Regions from separate parts of the Kitasatospora sp. NPDC059160 genome, predicted to be linked through region 3. Evidence: riboswitches for the same ligand, from Rfam matches in the RefSeq annotation. Region 3 holds a riboswitch; each other region holds the start of a gene.

Region 1 (5,507 bases), on a different contig from region 3:
AAGCCCTTCGTGACCACGGCCACGACGCCGAACACCCAGACCATCGGCAACCAGATCGTGGTCGACCCGCGCACCGACACGCTGTACGACTTCTTCGACTGGATCACCTTCACCGACGCGACCGCCACGACCGTCAGCGACGTGCACTTCGGCATGGTCAGCTCCACCGACCAGGGCCGCACCTGGAGCCCGCCGGTCCGGGTCGCCGCCGACACCTCCGTCCCCGAGGTCCACCCGAACGCGCCCACCGACGCCACCAAGTCCCTCCGGGCCGGCGCCGGACTGCCCAGCGTGGCGATCGACCCGCAGACCGGCGAGCTGTACCTCGCCTATGAGGGCTCGGAGTCCACCGGCGGCAGGTACGACGCGATCCAGCTGGTGCACTCCACCGACGGCGGCCGGACCTGGAGCGGCCCGACCCGGCTCAACCAGGCCCCGGGAGCGCCGGCGTTCACCCCGTCGATCACCGTGACGGCCGACGGCACCGTCGCCGTCAGCTACTACGACCTGCGCTACCTCACCCCGGACGACACCACCACGCTGCCCACCGCCGCCTGGCTGCTCAGCTTCCCGCGCGGCGGCGAGAACAGTCCGGTCGAGCGGCAGATCTCGCCGGTCTTCGACTGGCTCCAGGCGCCGTACGCCGGGGGCCACTTCCTCGGCGACTACCAGGCCCTGATCACCGACGGCCACCGGATCCGCCCGGTGCTGGTGACCGCCAACAGCGGCGCCCCGCTGAACTCCACCGACGTGTACAGCGGCCGCTTCCGGCCGGACACCCTGCGCAGCCCGGGTGCGGCCGCACCGACCACCGGGGCGGTGCGCACCGGGGCGCCCGCCGCCGACCCGCGCGCCGTGCAGCACCTGCGGCGCTGACCCGACCGGCGGCTGCCGGCGCGGAGGAGCTCCGCGCCGGCGGCCGCCCGGACCCGAGCGCTCGGGTCCGGTCCGGGCCGGGCCCCGGGCCGGTCACCCCACGTCAGCCGACCGCCCGGTCAGGGCCTGTTCAGTGCGTCCGTGAGGTGGCCCGCCGCCTCGATGACGGCCTGGGAGAGGCGGGCCCCCGGGTGCCGGCTGAGCCGTTCGATCGGCCCCGAGACGGAAACGGCGGCCACCACCCGGCCGGCCGGGCCCCGCACGGGCGCGGAGACGGAGGCCACGCCGGGCTCGCGCTCGCCGATCGACTGGGCCCACCCCCGGCGCCGCACCCCGCTCAGCGCGGTGGCGGTGAACCGGGCGCCCTGGAGTCCGCGGTGGAGCCGCTCGGGCTCCTCCCAGGCCAGCAGGACCTGGGCGGCGGACCCGACCTTCATCGGCAGCGCGAGGCCCACCGGCACGGTGTCCCGCAGGCCGAAGAGGCGTTCGGCGGCCGCCACGCAGATCCGGACCTCGCCCTGCCGACGGTACAGCTGGGCGGTCTCGCCGGTGACGTCGCGCAGGTGGGTGAGGACCGTGCCCGCCGCGGCCAGCAGGCGGTCCTCACCGGCCGCCGCCGAGAGCTCGGCGAGCCGCGGGCCGAGGACGAACCGGCCCTGGAGGTCCCGGCCGAGCAGCCGGTGGTGCTCCAGTGCGACGGCGATCCGGTGGGCGGTCGGCCGGGCCAGCCCGGTGGCGTCGACCAGCCCGGCCAAGGTGGCCGGACCGGCCTCCAGGGTGCCGAGGATCGAGGTGATCTTGTCGAGCACGCCGACGCCGCTCGTGTTCTCCATGGACGGGTACTCCAGTCTCAGATCCCGTGAGCGACGGGTGGGTACGGCTCACGGGCGCTCCGGTGGGGTGGGAGCGGGGTGGTCAGCGGAAACAGGCCTGCGGGAACAGCAGATCGCCTGCGCCGAGCACGAAACGGGTACGCGAAAGGGCCGGGGCGGGAAGCGCCCGGGCGAAGGACAGCACTGAGAGCACCGTGTCTCCTCATCTTCCCCGCGCCACGTTGGCGACAGGCCGGAGTTGGCACTGACCCCGGACGGCACGGCGCGTACTTCGGACGCCGGATCGAACGGGGAGTTGCCGGGGCTTCGTAGGGCCGGTCCCTCCACCCCTCTGGATGATTCGCGAAGAACCATACAAGATTTCCCGGCCGCCCCGCCAAACCCTTTCCCGACCGCCCCTCGACCCGGAGCCGCCGGGGTCCTTGACCACGGATGATTTAGATTTCTAAACTATTTCCATGACTGCGACCCCGGCGACCTCAGCACCCCCGAAGAAGCCGCTCAGGTTCAGGATCGGCATCGCGCTCCTCGTCCTGAGCGCCCTGACCTACGTGGCCGTCCTCGTCATCCTCTTCCTCCCGCTGGAGTCCGGCACCAAGGCCGCCGCCTTCGGCGGGACGCTCGTGGTCGCCGAGACCTGCGCCCTCATCGGCATGGCGGGCGTCGGCAAGGAGGCCGTCCGGGCAGTCCGGTCCCGCCTGGGGCTCAGGAGGCGCAGCCGCGCCGCCGAGCAGCCGCCGACCACGGACTGACGGGCCCGATGGACACCGGAGAAAGACCCGACAGCGCCGACCTGCACGCCCGCATCACCCGGATCGACCGGCTCTTCGCGGACCTGTGGCTCCTCTCGGAACGGCACGCGCCCCGCTACGGCGACTTCGGGCTCACCGCCCAACAGCACCTCGTGCTCGGGCGGATCGTGGCCGACCCGGGCATCACCCCCAAGGACCTGGCCGAGCGCCTGGGCGTGTCCAGGGGCGCCGTCAGCCAGCACCTGGCGCGCCTGGAGGAGGACGGCTACCTCTCCCGGCAGCGCAGCCCCCAGGACGGACGCGTCCACGTCCTCCGCCTGGAGGCCCGCGGCGCGGCCTACCGGCAGGCCCTACTCCGGTACGAGCGGGAGCTCCACGACGCCTACGTCGCGAAGCTCTCGGCCGCGGACATGGCGGAGATCGAGTCCGCACTCGGGAAGTTGAGGCGGGTGTTCGAGGACTGACGTCACCCGCCGTGGCCGCTACTCCGGATCGATCAGTCGGGACCGATCAGTTGGAGCCGGTCAGTTGGGGCCGGTCACTTGGGGCCGATCAGTGCAGACCGATCACTTGAGATCGATCACGAGGCCGCCCGTCCGCGCCTCTTCGTTCGTGACCTTCGTCCTCGGGTGCCAGAGCACCTGCACCGAGTAGGAGTCCGAACCGCCCGGCACGTCGGGCAGCACGATCGGGAACCGGCAGGCGGAGTCGTGGTACTCGCCCTGCCCCAGGGTGCCGGTCGCCACCACCCGGCCCGCCGCGTCGCGAACGGTCACCAGGGCGTCCTTGTCCACGTCATCCAAGCCCCTGGCACCGTTGCAGGTACCCGACTTGGTGGGGTCGGAGGTGCTGATCCGTGCCTGGCCCACCAGCGTGAAGGGCTCGTCGTCCCCAAGTCCGGACAGGCCCCAGGCCAGTCCGACGGCGCCGGCGCCGACCACGAGTCCGGCAGCCGCGAACACCGCCGGGGCCTTCCAGGGCCGGAGCCGGGGCTCCTGCGCAGGCTCCGGCGGAGCCGCCTCCGTGGCGGGTATCGGAGCGACATTCTCTTCATACGATGCGTCAGACATTCGCACAGCATGGCATCGGGCGCTTCGCCCGACGAGGAGTTATCTCGACCGGGGCCTGCCCGCGCGGCCGCCACCGACCGGCCGTGCCGACCGGCCATGGGGGCTGGCCATGGGGCCGGCAGCCGTCGGGGCACGGAAGAATGGGGCGGGTGACCAGCACTCAGCCGCTCCCCCGGGGCCTCACCGCCCTCATCCCCGACGCCCGCACCCAGGCCACGCCCGGCGAGCGGGCCGCCTCCCAGCTCCTCCACCTGCGCGAGGCGACCGTGCCCGTGCCGGTCCTCGCCGCGGCCGCCGAGCTGATCACCCCGTTGTTGAAGGACCAGGACCCGGCCACCCGCGCCGCCGCCACCGCCGTCCACACCCGCCTGCTCACGGCCATCGAGGAGGCCACCCCCGGGCGGTAGCCGGCCGGGCGCGGCAGGGCGAGGGCCGAGCTCCTCCGCGACGAGCCCTCGCGAGGCGCAACCCTCGGGTTGCACCCGGCGGTGCGACGTGCAACTCTGGAGTTGCATCCACTGTCCGCAAGCGAAGGAGCTCCCTCATGAGCGAGGACCGGATCGAACGCGAGACCCTGATCGAGGCGCCCCTGGAGCGGGTCTGGTCCCTGGTGGCCGAGCCCGGCTTCTGGGTCGCCGACAAGGCGAGCCTGCCCGGCACCGTGGCCAGGGAGGGCGAGGAGCTGGTGGCCAGGAACCCGGAGTACGGCGACTTCCCGGTACGCGTGGAGAAGGTCGAGCCGCCGACCTACCTGGCCTACCGCTGGGCCAGCGCGTTCCCCGGCGAGGAACTGCGCGAGGACAACAGCACCCTCGTCGAGTTCACGCTGACCCCGGAGGACGGCAGGACGCGGCTGCGCGTGGTCGAGAGCGGCTTCGCGGCACTGGCCGGCTCCGAGGAACTGCGCGGCAAGGCGGTCGAGGACAACACCGGCGGCTGGCGCCAGGAGCTCGACGCGCTCAGGACGCGCGCCGAACAGCCCGCCACGTGACCGACGAACCCCACGGCGCCGCCGAGACGGTCGACACCGTCCTCACGGCCCTGGCCGACCCGACGCGACGCCGACTGCTCGAACTGGTCGCCGCACAGGGCGAGGCCACCGCGACGACGCTCGCCCGGCACCTTCCCGTCTCGCGCCAGGCCGTGGTCAAGCACCTCGCCGTCCTGGACGCCGCCGGACTGGTGAGCGGCGACCGCATCGGGCGCGAGGTGCGCTACACGGTGCGGCCCGCGGCGCTCGACGCCACGGCGCGTTGGATGGCCTCGCTCGCCGCCGACTGGGACCGCCGGCTGGCGCACATCAAGCGCCTCGCCGAGGCGGCGGAGCACGACTCCCGGACCACGCGTGACCACGCGTCACGCCCACCGGAACAGCCTCACGGAAGGGCCTGAGTGCGGCCGGTCGCCCAGCCTCCGGCCGGCCGACCGGCCGCCCGCCTGCCCATCCCTCCGCCCCTCCGTCCGTCCGTCAATGCACCGAGCGGGAACTTCACCTATCGGGGTGGTTAGGTCTCGCTTTTCCGTAGGTAGTCGAACCGCCCCTTCTCCGAGCGCCTGGTACGAATGCGGAGCGACACAAGATCCGGTACGGGCGGGGGAGTTGACACGGATGCGGGCGAGGACAGGGATCACGAGGGCAGGGACCACGACGGCGGGCACCACGACGGTCGCCGTGGCCGGGGTCGAGTTCGGCTGGGGCAGTTCGGGGAAGTTGAGCGCGGTCCTGTCCGCCCTCCGGGCCCACAGCAGCAGGCGGCTGAGATTCATCGGCCTCGCCTCCGGGTTGGGCAGACCGCTGCTCGCCGAACAGCCGGTGGAGCGCTGGTTCGACCTCCCGGACGAGCGGTCCGACCAGGAGCTGGGCCGGATCGTCCGGGCGCAGCGGGTGCAGGCGGCACTGGTGGTGCTGGACGGTGTGCTGGCGAAGGCGTTGCGGGCCTGCGGGGTGCCGGTGGTGTTCGTGGACAGCCTGCCGT
Region 2 (5,507 bases), on a different contig from region 3:
CCCTCGACGTCCTCGGCGATGATGACGAGCGGCTTGCCGCTCTGCATGACCTTCTCCAGCAGCGGGAGCAGGTCCTTGACCGAGCCGATCTTGGAGTTGGCGATGAGGATGTACGGGTCCTCGAACGTCGCCTCCATGCGCTCCAGGTCGGTGGCGAAGTAGGCGGAGATGTAGCCCTTGTCGAAGCGCATGCCCTCGGTGAGCTCGAGCTCCAGACCGAAGGTGTTGCTCTCCTCGACGGTGATGACGCCTTCCTTGCCGACCTTGTCCATGGCCTCGGCGATGAGCTCGCCGATCTGGGTGTCAGCGGCGGAGATGGAGGCGGTGGAGGCGATCTGCTCCTTGGTCTCCACGTCCTTGGCCTGGGCCAGCAGCTGGTCCGAGACGGCGGCCACGGCCTTCTCGATACCGCGCTTGAGGGCCATCGGGTTGGCGCCGGCGGCGACGTTGCGCAGACCCTCGCGAACCAGGGCCTGGGCGAGCACGGTGGCGGTGGTGGTGCCGTCACCCGCGACGTCGTCCGTCTTCTTGGCGACCTCCTTGACGAGCTCCGCGCCGATCTTCTCGTAGGGGTCCTCGAGCTCGATCTCCTTGGCGATGGAGACACCGTCGTTGGTGATCGTGGGGGCGCCCCACTTCTTCTCCAGCACGACGTTGCGGCCCTTGGGGCCGAGCGTGACCTTCACCGCGTCGGCGAGCTGGTTCATGCCACGCTCAAGGCCGCGGCGAGCTTCCTCATCAAAGGCGATGATCTTGGCCATCAGAAGTGGTCCTCCGGGACACGGTCGACTGCTCGGACCAAGGGGTGCCCGCGACGGACGGCCCTGGTGTGCGGAGGTCCATTCCCCTGCCGCTCCCGGGGGCCTCACCGACCCGGTCCGCTGTCACTCTCACACTGTGAGTGCTAACGCCAATGATTAGCACTCCGGGTGGTCGAGTGCAAGCCCCACGGCCGACCCGCGAGCCGCCGCCCACCTCCGCCCGCCCCCGCCCGGCACCCCGGACGGCCCGGCGCGGGAACGCGAACGGGCCCGTACGACGCGTGTCGTACGGGCCCGTCGAGAAGCGAGTGGTCACCAGCCGTGGGCCGCGCCGAGCTCCTGGGTTCCGGAAGAGGTCAGACCGCCGCGCGGACCATGTCCGCCTGCGGGCCCTTCTGTCCCTGGGAGATCTCGAACTCGACCCGCTGGCCCTCCTCGAGGGTGCGGTAGCCGTCCATCTGGATCGCGCTGTAGTGGACGAAGACGTCCGCACCACCGTCGACCGCGATGAAGCCGTAGCCCTTCTCCGCGTTGAACCACTTGACGGTGCCCTGAGCCATTCCAAACTCCCCTAGTGCTGTGCTGGCCCTTCACGGGCCAGCAGGTCGCGGGCCCGGGTCTGGTTTGAAGGCCGGCCCGGGGAACCCCCCCTGGACGCAGCCGTGCACGCCGCAATCCTCCGCACGGGGGCGCCGGACGGCTTCCGTGAGCGGTTGATTACGTCGACCGCCGCTGAATGTATCCGGATCGACGCCCTCTGCAACAGGGTCCGCCGCCGGGAATTCCGCAGCCCCGTCGAGAGACAAGAGCGAACAAACCGGGAGGAAATCGGCAATTAGCGCCGGACATAGCGGACGAATTACTCAAATGCCTGCAGGAATTCTGACATCTGCCTGACATGTTTCACCGCCCGGGCCCCGGGCCGGTCTCAGCGCCCGGACGGGCTCCGGCGAAGCACCCACCGCCGGAAGGGGAAGCCCTGTTCCCAGCAGAGCCACACTCTACTCCGACTCGGACCGAAAATATTCCCACCGAAATGCCGACGGCCGTCCGCGCGTACGGAGAGCGGAATTCCGTACGCGCGGACGGCCGGGAAGCGGGAACGGCTCAGCAGCCGCCGGCCACCGCCGGAATGATCGAAACGCTCGCACCGTCCGCGATCCCGGTCGCCAGGCCCTCGGCGAACCGCACGTCGTCGTCGTTCACGTACACGTTGACGAAGCGGCGCAGCTTGCCGGTGTCGTCCAGGATCCGGGCCGCGATGCCCGCGTGGTTGCGCTCCAGGTCGGCGATGACCTCGCCCAGGGTGGCCCCCTCGGCGGGCACCTCGGCCGCACCGCCGGTGTAGGTGCGCAGGATGGTGGGGATGCGGACGTTGGCGCTCATGACTCTCCTAGCGGGGTGGGGGGTGGATCAGACGGACGCGAGGCCGGCGGCGTGGAAGGAGTCCAGCGTCGGGCGGATGACGGCGGTCATGCCCGCCTCGGAGACGGCGTCCAGCGTCTTCAGGCCGTCCCCGGTGTTGATCGCGACGGTCTCCTTGGACGGGTCCAGCTGACCGGTCTCCACGAGCTTCTTCAGCACACCGACGGTCACCCCGCCCGCGGTCTCCGCGAAGATCCCCTCGGTCCGGGCCAGCAGCCGGATCGCCGCCACCACCTCCGCGTCCGTGACGTCCTCCACCGCGCCGCCGGTCCGGCGGGCGATGTCCAGCACGTACGGGCCGTCCGCCGGGTTGCCGATCGCCAGCGACTTGGCGATGGTGTCCGGCTTCACCGGCCTGATCACGTCCCGGCCGGCCTTGAACGCCGCCGACACCGGCGAGCAGCCCTCCGCCTGGGCGCCGAAGATCCGGTACGGCCGGTCCTCCACCAGGCCCAGCTTGATCAGCTCCTGCAGACCCTTGTCGATCTTCGTCAGCTGCGAGCCCGAGGCGATCGGGATGACGATCTGCTCCGGCAGCCGCCAGCCGAGCTGCTCGCAGATCTCGTACGCCAGCGTCTTGGAGCCCTCGCCGTAGTACGGCCGCAGATTGACGTTGACGAAGCCCCAGCCCTCGCCGGCCGGGTCCCCGATCAGCTCCGAGCAGAACCGGTTCACGTCGTCGTAGTTGCCCTCGATGCCGACCAGCTCACCGCCGTACACCCCGGCCATCACGACCTTGCCCTGCTCCAGGTCGTGCGGGATGAACACGCAGGAGCGGAACCCGGCCCGGGCCGCCGCCGCACCCACCGCACCGGCCAGGTTGCCGGTCGACGAGCAGGACAGCGTGGTGTAGCCGAACGCCCGGGCCGCCTCGATCGCGCAGGCCACCACCCGGTCCTTGAACGAGTGCGTCGGGTTGCCCGAGTCGTCCTTGACGTGCAGCTGCGCGGTGAACCCGAGCTCCCGGCCCAGGTTGTCCGCCTTCACCAGCGGGGTCCAGCCGGGGTTCAGGTTGGGCTTCGAGGCGACGTCGGCCGGCACCGGCAGCAGCGGCGCGTACCGCCAGATGGACGCGGGGCCGGACTCGATCCGCCTGCGCAGCTCCTCGGCGCGCTCGCCGCCGAACTCGTAGGCGATCTCCAGCGGCCCGAAGCACTCCACACAGGCGAAGCTGGGGCCGAGCGGGAAGCGGGTTCCGCACTCCCGACAGGACAGGGCGGCGGCGGGGCCGAGGTCGACGGAAACAGGTGCGGCGATGTCGATAGCCATGATGGCGGAGGCCTCTCTCCTCATCTTCCCCGCGGCGCGGTCGCGCCACAGGCCGGAATTGGCACCTGTCCCGCCGGGGCCTGTCAACGACAGCCGAGCGAGAAGGTTGCCGGGACGTCAACGGGCCGTTCCCTCAGTCCCTCTGGATGAGCTTGTGAAATTGTGGTGGTGCGCAGCGGCGACCCCGGCGTGCAAAGGTCCGACCGCTGTACGAAGACTGTATCCGAAGGCGCCAACCCTGAACGGGACCGTCCGCCAAGCGAGATGACCCGTCCCACCCGATCCCGCCGAGGAGAGTCACCGTGCCCGCCGAACCGACCCACGCCCTCCTCCCACAGGCGGCGTCCTGGCTCCGCCGCCGCTCGTGGAGCGCGGCCGAGCGGCCGGTCGACGCCCTCCTCGCCGCCAAACGGCGCACCGGCCGGACGGTCAGCGTCGTCCTCCCCGCCCTCGACGAGGAGGCCACCGTCGGCGACATCGTCCGCACCGTCCGGCGCGAGCTCATGGACCGGATCCCGCTCGTCGACGAACTCGTCGTGGTCGACTCCGGCTCCACCGACGCCACCGCCGCCTTCGCCGCCGAGGCCGGCGCCCGGGTGGAACACCGCGACCGGATCCTCCCCCGGCTGCCCGCCGTCCCCGGCAAGGGCGAGGTGCTCTGGCGCTCCCTGCTGGTCACCCACGGCGACATCGTCTGCTTCATCGACGCCGACCTGCGCGAGTTCGACCCGGCCTTCGTCTCCGGCATCGTCGGCCCGCTGCTCACCGACCCCGACATCCACCTGGTCAAGGCCATGTACGACCGCCCGCTCGAGACCGAAAGCGGCGCGATCGTCCCGGCCGGCGGCGGCCGGGTCACCGAACTCGTCGCCCGCCCCCTGCTCAACCTCCACTGGCCGGAACTCGCCGGCTTCGTCCAGCCCCTCGGCGGCGAGTACGCGGCCCGCCGCTCACTGCTCGAACGGCTGCCCTTCCCCACCGGCTACGGCGTCGAACTCGGCCTCCTGGTCGACGCCCTGGACCAGGTCGGCCTCGACGCGCTGGCCCAGGTCGACGTCGGCGTGCGGCACCACCGCCACCAGGACGGCCAGGCCCTCGGCCGGATGGCCGCCACCATCTACCGCACCGCCCTGGAACGCCTCGACCGCTCCCACCGCCTCAAGGCCTCCGCCGACCTCGTCCACCCCCACCTCACCCAGTTCACCCGCGACCCCCACACCCGCGCCTTCACCGCCCACACCCACCCCGTGACGGCCCTGGAACGCCCCCCGATGCACACCGTCCCGGAATACGCCACCCGCCGCTGACGGGTTTGCCGCCCCGACCCCCCGGCAACATCCCAACCATGGGCGATCTCACGACCGAACGTTCGAGTGCGACCGGAACCGCCCCCGTCCTGGTGGCCTCCAACCGGGGACCGGTGTCCTTCGGCACCGCCGACGACGGCACGCTGACCCTGCGCCGCGGCGGCGGGGGCCTGGTCTCCGGCCTGTCCGCGATCGACGACCCCACCGCCGTCTGGGTCTGCGCCGCGCTAAGCGACGCCGACCGCAGAGCCGCCCGGGAGGCCCCCGCCGGCCGCCTCGACCTCGCCGGGCACGAGGTCGGCGGACAGGCCGTACGGATGCTCGACATCGACCCGGAGACCTTCGCCCGCGCCTACAACGGCGTCGCCAACTCCACCCTCTGGTTCGTCCACCACCTGCTCTACGCGACCCCCACCGCGCCCTCCTTCGACGCCGGCTTCCGCACCGAGTGGGCCGCCTACCGGGCGTACAACGCCGCCTTCGCCGACGCCCTCGCCGCCGAGGCCGCCCCGGGAGCCGCCGTCCTGGTCCAGGACTACCACCTCTCCCTCACCCCGGCGCTGCTCCGCGAAGCCCGCCCCGACCTGCGGATCGGCCACTTCTCCCACACCCCGTGGGCGCCGCCCGAGTACTACCGGCTGCTCCCCGACGACGTCGCCCGGGCCGTCCTGACCGGCATCCTCGGCGCCGACCGGGCCGGCTTCCTCACCGAACGCTGGGCCCGCGCCTTCGCCGCCTGCTGCGA
Region 3 (5,507 bases):
GCCGGCCTCAACCCCCTGTACGGCACCGGCCAGGCCCGGATCTGCGCCGAGCAGCGGTACGAGCAGCGCTGGGGCGCCGTCCCCGCCGAACTGCTGACCGGCCACCCGCTGACCGCCGGACAACTGGCCGAGGCCCCCGACCCGGTCCCCGGCTGCCCCGCCGCCCCCACCCCGGGCAAGCACCCGGCGGTGTCCGCCCTCACCGGCCTCTTCCTGCACGCCGGCTGGCTGCACCTGCTGGGCAACCTGCTCTTCCTGCACGTCTTCGGCCCGACCGTCGAACGCCGGGTCGGCCGGGCCAGGTACCTCCTCTTCTACCTGGCCGCCGGCTGCACCGCCTCGTACGGCTTCGCGCTCGCCGAGGCGCACTCGCCCGACTCCACCCGGGTCCTGATCGGCGCCTCGGGCGCGATCTCCGCCGTGCTCGGCGCCTACCTGCGCTTCCACCCGCGGGCCCGGGTGACCACCCTCGTCCCGCTGCTCCTCTTCCTCCCGCTGCGCTTCCCGGCCTGGCTGGTGCTCGGCCTCTGGTTCGCCCTGCAGTGGTGGTCGGTGCACTCGGCCGGGCCCGGAGTGGCCTACCTGGTGCACGTGATCGGCTTCTCGGCGGGCTTCCTGTACGCCTGCACGGTGGTCGGCCACCCCCCGAGACGCCCCGGCTGAGGCCCGATACGCTGGCCGCACCCCATCAAGGAGCCCGAACTGTGATCACCGCCATCGTCCTGATCAAGACCAGTGTCGACCGCATCCCTGAGATCGCCGAGGCCATCGCCGCGATCGAGGGCGTCAGCGAGGTGTACTCGGTGACCGGCGGGTACGACCTGGTGGCGATGGTCCGGGTGCGCCGCCACGACGACCTGGCCGAGGTCATCCCAGGCCGGCTCAACAAGGTCCCGGGCGTGGCCCACACCGAGACCCAGATCGCCTTCCGCACCTACTCCCAGCACGACCTGGAAGCGGCCTTCGCCCTCGGCCTGGACGAGTAGGACTCAGCTCGCGCGACGCGTGTCGGCGACGCAACGGCCGCCCTCGTTGCGGTAGTTCCACGCCGCGCCGTCCGAGACCAGCTCGCGGACCGCGGCCAGGAAGCGCTCGACGTGCTCGTCCGGCGTGCCGGCGCCGAAGCTCACCCGGATCGCGTTCAGGCTGCGCTCACCGGGCAGCGAGGGCTCGGGCGCCCCGCACTCGGAGGGCGCCACGTCCTCGTCCCCGAGCAGGGTGCGCACCAGCGGGTGGGCGCAGAACAGCCCGTCGCGCACGCCGATGCCGTACTCGGCGGACAGCGCGGCCGAGAAGTGCGAGCTGTTCCAGCCCTGGACGACGAAGGACAGCACGCCCACCCGGGCCGAGCCGGCCCCGAACAGGTTCAGCACCCGGACCTCGGGGATCTCCGCCAGCCCCGCCGTCAGCCGCTCGACCAGCTCCCGCTCCCGGGCCTCCAGCGCGTCGAAGCCGGCCTCGGTGAGCGCCCGACAGGCCGAGGCGATCGCGTAGGCGCCGATGACGTTGGGCGAGCCGGCCTCGTGCCGGGCCGGGCCGGTGTGCCACTGCACCGCCACCGAGCCGTCCAGCTCCCGGGCCACCGTCCGGGTCGCCCCGCCGCCGGCCAGGTAGGGCTCGGCCGCGTCCAGCCAGTCGGAGCGCCCGGCCAGCACCCCGGCGCCGAACGGCGCGTACAGCTTGTGGCCGGAGAAGGCGATCCAGTCGACGCCCAGTTCGCGCACCGAGACCCGGTGGTGCGGGGCCAGCTGGGCGGCGTCCAGCACCACCCGGGCGCCGTACCGGTGCGCGGTCCCGGTCAGTTCGGCGACCGGCCACAGCTCGCCGGTCACGTTGGAGGCGCCGGTGACGCACAGCAGCTTCGGGCCCTCCGGCGCCGCGGCCAGCGCCTCCTCCAGCGCGGCCACCGCCTCGGCCCGCGAGCGCGGCGCCCGCAGGTAGCAGACCTCCAGCCCGGCGTGCGCCCACGGCAGCAGCGAGGCGTGGTGCTCGGTCTCGAAGGCGAACACCCGGGTGCCGGCCGGGACGGCGGCGGCCAGCAGGTTGAGCGAGTCGGTGGTGGCGCGGGTGAAGACCACCTGGTCGCCCTCGCGCAGGTCGAGGAACTCGGCGACGGTCCGGCGGCTCTGCTCGAACAGGTCGGTGGACAGCTGGGAGAGGTAGCCGGCGCCGCGGTGCACGCTGCCGTAGTAGGGGGCGTAGGCGGCGACGTCGTCCCACACCCGCTGGAGGGCCGGCGCGCTGGCCGCGTAGTCGAGAGCCGCGTAGCCGACCTTCTCACCGCTGACGAGCGGGACCTCGACGTCGTGGCCGAGGACGGCGAGCGGGGCGGTGGTTCCGAGGGAGAGGGACATGAGGATGCACTCCTTCACGGGTAAGGGACCCCGGGAGTGCTGATCGTCCGGTGTCCGCGCTTGTCGCGCGGACGGCTTGCCCGGCGACCCGGTCCTCACCCAGGGCACCCCGCCACGGACGGAGGGTTGCCGGACAGCGAGCTGGGGCTTCGCGCTGTCACTCATGACCTGGCGAAGACTCTAGGTCGGGTACGTCGGAGGGTCAAACAGGCATCCACCATCCGGACAGCCTCCTCCGCGCGCCCCTCCGGCTCGGGGCGGGCGGCCGGAGGGCCCGTGCCGACGCGTCGACACGGGCCCTCAACTACCCGCTCAGATCCGGCTGGTGGCCTCGGACCAGCGCCGCAGCAGGTCCTGCGCCCGGCCGGAGTCGATCGCCTCGGCCGCCCGCACCATGCCCGCCGCGAGCTGCTCCGCCAGCGGGGCGTCGCCCAGCTCCAGCGCGACCAGCGCCGCCGCCGTGTTCAGCAGGACGGCGTCCCGCACCGGCCCGCGCTCCCCGGCCAGCAGTCGGCGCGCGACCTCGGCGTTGTACGCGGCGTCGGCCCCGCGCAGCGCCTCGATGCCGACCAGCTCGATGCCGACGTCCCGCGGGTCGAACGTGGTCTCGGTGACCACGCCGTCGCGCACCACCCAGACCCGCGAGGTGGTGGTGATGGTCAGCTCGTCCAACCCGTCGTCGCCGCGGAACACCAGCGCGGTCGCCCCGCGCCGGGCGAGCACCCCGGCGATCAGCCCGGCCAGCCGGGTGTCGAAGCAGCCGATGGCGTGCGAGGTGACCTTCGCCGGGTTGGTCAGCGGGCCGAGGATGTTGAAGGCGGTGGGCACCCCGAGGTCGCGCCGCGCGGTGGCGGCGTGCCGCATCGAGGGGTGGAACTTCGCCGCGAAGCAGAAGGTGAGCCCGACCTCCTCGGCCACCTGGGCCACCCGCCGGGAGGAGAGGTCGAGTGCCACCCCGAGCTTCTCCAGCACGTCCGAGGAGCCGCTGGACGAGGAGGCCGCCCGGTTGCCGTGCTTGACCACCTTGGCCCCGGCCGCCGCGGCGACGATCGCCGACATGGTCGAGATGTTGACGGTCTTCGCCCGGTCCCCGCCCGTGCCGACGATGTCGACCGCCGGGCCGGGGATGTCCAGCGGCTCGGCGTGGTCGTACATCGCGTCCACCAGGCCGGCGATCTCGTCGACCGTCTCGCCCTTGGCCCGCAGCGCCACCATGAACCCGGCCACCTGGACGGGGGACGCCTCGCCGCTCATGATCCGGTCCATCGCCCACGCGGTGGACGAGCGGTCGAGGTCCTCCCCCTTCAACAGAGCCGCCAGGATGTCCGGCCAGGTGCGGACCACCTGCGCGGGGTCGGTACCACCGTTCGCAGGGTTCACGTTCACCATGGCTGACTCCAGCTGTAGTCGGTTCCCCCGCGCCGGGGGGACGTCCGTACGGATGGAGCCAGCCTATCGAGCGGCGGGGTGCCGACGGCGCCCCCTTCTCCAGGACTGAGACGGCACCGCTCAGCGCGTGGCCGGGGCCCGCTTGGCCAGCCGGGCCCGCAGCAGGGTGGCGACCGCCTCGGCCAGCGCCACCGGCTCGACCGGGTGGGAGATCGCGGCATCGGCCCGGCTCCAGGCGGCGAGCCAGGAGTCCTGCGGCCGGCCGATCAGCACCAGCACCGGCGGGCACCCGTAGATCTCGTCCTTGAGCTGGCGCCCGAGGCCGAGGCCGCCGGCCGGCACCGCCTCGCCGTCCAGCACGCACAGGTCGACGCCGCCCTTCTCCAGCGCCTTGATCACCGCGGGGGTGGTCGCGCATTCGAGGTAGGACAGCTCCGGAAGATCCTCGGCGGGGCGACGGCCGAGCGCCGTCAGCACCTGCTCGCGGGTGTTGCGGTCGTCGCTGTAGACGAGGACGGTGAGCGTCTCGTCGGTCGTGTACGCCATGGACCCTGCTCCCTCAAGTGTGATCCGGACCACGTTCACCTGATCCGGATGCTACTCCCGTTTCCCCCGTCGCCGGTCCCCCTCGCGCACGTTCCCCCTCAAGCCGCCGCGCCCGTGACTCACCCGCTCGGAGGACGGCCCGTCACCCGGACCCGCCCGGTCCACCCGGACGGCGGATGCGGCGCCCCGCCCCCCTACGGCAGGACACTGGGCCGACCGTGCAACGACGCGCCGGGCAACGGGGTCGCGGGCTCCTCCGAGGAACCGTCAGAAAAGGGACACGCCGCTGCTCAGCCCTCGTCCGGACCCTCCGTCGGCCTTCAAGCGGGCATACCGCACGCACCGGACACTCCGAGGGACACCCCCCGACGTGAAGACGGAATAAGGGACCGACATAATGTCCGTCGTGGCGACAGCAACAGCAACAGAAACCGGGCACGCGCACGGATCGGTCAATCGACCGAACATGGTCAGCGTCGGAACGATCGTCTGGCTCAGTTCCGAGCTGATGTTCTTCGCGGCCCTCTTCGCGATGTACTTCACGCTCCGCTCCGTCAAGGGAGCCGAGTTCTGGGCCGAGAAGGCGCACGCCCTCAACGTGACGTTCTCCTCGATCAACACCACGATCCTGGTGCTCTCCTCGCTCACCTGCCAGCTCGGCGTGTTCGCCGCCGAGCGCGGTGACGTGAAGAAGCTCCGCGGGTGGTTTGCCCTCACGTTCTTCATGGGCGCGATCTTCATCGGCGGCCAGGTCTACGAGTACACCGAGCTGGTCAAGAACGACGGCCTCTCGCTGTCCTCCGACCCGTACGGCACGGTGTTCTACCTGACCACCGGCTTCCACGGTCTGCACGTGACGGGCGGTCTGATCGCCTTCCTGCTGGTCCTGGGACGGACGTACGCAGCCAAGCGCTTCACGCACGAGCAGGCCACCGCCGCGATCGTCGTGTCCTACTACTGGCACTTCGTCGACGTCGTGTGGATCGGCCTGTTCGCGACCATCTACCTGATCAAGTAACCAGCTGATCAGGTCGCTGGCCACCGGCAGCGGCCCCCGCCCTCACCGGCGACGGGCCGCTTCTGCCGGTGCCGACGCTCCCACCGACCGACCGCGCGCGCAGCCTTGGACAGGCAACCTCGTGCCGGCCAGACCGGCCGCCGGGTGCACCCACCAGTCGACCAGATCCTGACACCGGGGTTATTCCGTGAAAAAGCTCT

The links. A riboswitch is a leader RNA that binds a small molecule or an ion and turns the genes downstream of it on or off. The one in region 3 is predicted to bind S-adenosylmethionine.
Region 1: it holds a riboswitch for S-adenosylmethionine, as region 3 does, so the genes downstream of both, ACFXOZ_RS01480 (IclR family transcriptional regulator) here and ACFXOZ_RS28155 (aminotransferase class V-fold PLP-dependent enzyme) in region 3, are expected to answer to the same signal.
Region 2: it holds a riboswitch for S-adenosylmethionine, as region 3 does, so the genes downstream of both, thrC (threonine synthase) here and ACFXOZ_RS28155 (aminotransferase class V-fold PLP-dependent enzyme) in region 3, are expected to answer to the same signal.

Annotation. Positions count from the first base shown of each region.
Region 1 covers NZ_JBHZCN010000002.1:97,653-103,159, reverse strand. Annotated here, with positions in the region: gene ACFXOZ_RS01485 (neuraminidase (sialidase)) at 1-876, shown strand, start outside; gene ACFXOZ_RS01480 (IclR family transcriptional regulator) at 996-1,709, opposite strand; SAM riboswitch class I at 1,909-2,051, opposite strand; gene ACFXOZ_RS01475 (transporter suffix domain-containing protein) at 2,168-2,461, shown strand; gene ACFXOZ_RS01470 (MarR family winged helix-turn-helix transcriptional regulator) at 2,470-2,925, shown strand; gene ACFXOZ_RS01465 (hypothetical protein) at 3,028-3,423, opposite strand; gene ACFXOZ_RS01460 (hypothetical protein) at 3,681-3,938, shown strand; gene ACFXOZ_RS01455 (SRPBCC domain-containing protein) at 4,076-4,522, shown strand; gene ACFXOZ_RS01450 (ArsR/SmtB family transcription factor) at 4,519-4,923, shown strand; gene ACFXOZ_RS01445 (hydroxymethylcytosylglucuronate/cytosylglucuronate synthase) at 5,141-5,507, shown strand, end outside.
Region 2 covers NZ_JBHZCN010000084.1:1,797-7,303, reverse strand. Annotated here, with positions in the region: gene groL (chaperonin GroEL) at 1-761, opposite strand, end outside; gene ACFXOZ_RS30250 (cold-shock protein) at 1,118-1,321, opposite strand; gene ACFXOZ_RS30245 (MoaD/ThiS family protein) at 1,869-2,147, opposite strand; gene thrC (threonine synthase) at 2,175-3,455, opposite strand; SAM riboswitch class I at 3,473-3,608, opposite strand; gene ACFXOZ_RS30235 (glucosyl-3-phosphoglycerate synthase) at 3,758-4,762, shown strand; gene ACFXOZ_RS30230 (trehalose-6-phosphate synthase) at 4,801-5,507, shown strand, end outside.
Region 3 covers NZ_JBHZCN010000074.1:4,164-9,670, reverse strand. Annotated here, with positions in the region: gene ACFXOZ_RS28165 (rhomboid family intramembrane serine protease) at 1-663, shown strand, start outside; gene ACFXOZ_RS28160 (Lrp/AsnC ligand binding domain-containing protein) at 705-986, shown strand; gene ACFXOZ_RS28155 (aminotransferase class V-fold PLP-dependent enzyme) at 990-2,354, opposite strand; SAM riboswitch class IV at 2,406-2,523, opposite strand; gene trpD (anthranilate phosphoribosyltransferase) at 2,667-3,743, opposite strand; gene ACFXOZ_RS28145 (hypothetical protein) at 3,864-4,289, opposite strand; gene ACFXOZ_RS28140 (heme-copper oxidase subunit III) at 4,687-5,307, shown strand; gene ACFXOZ_RS28135 (c-type cytochrome) at 5,495-5,507, shown strand, end outside.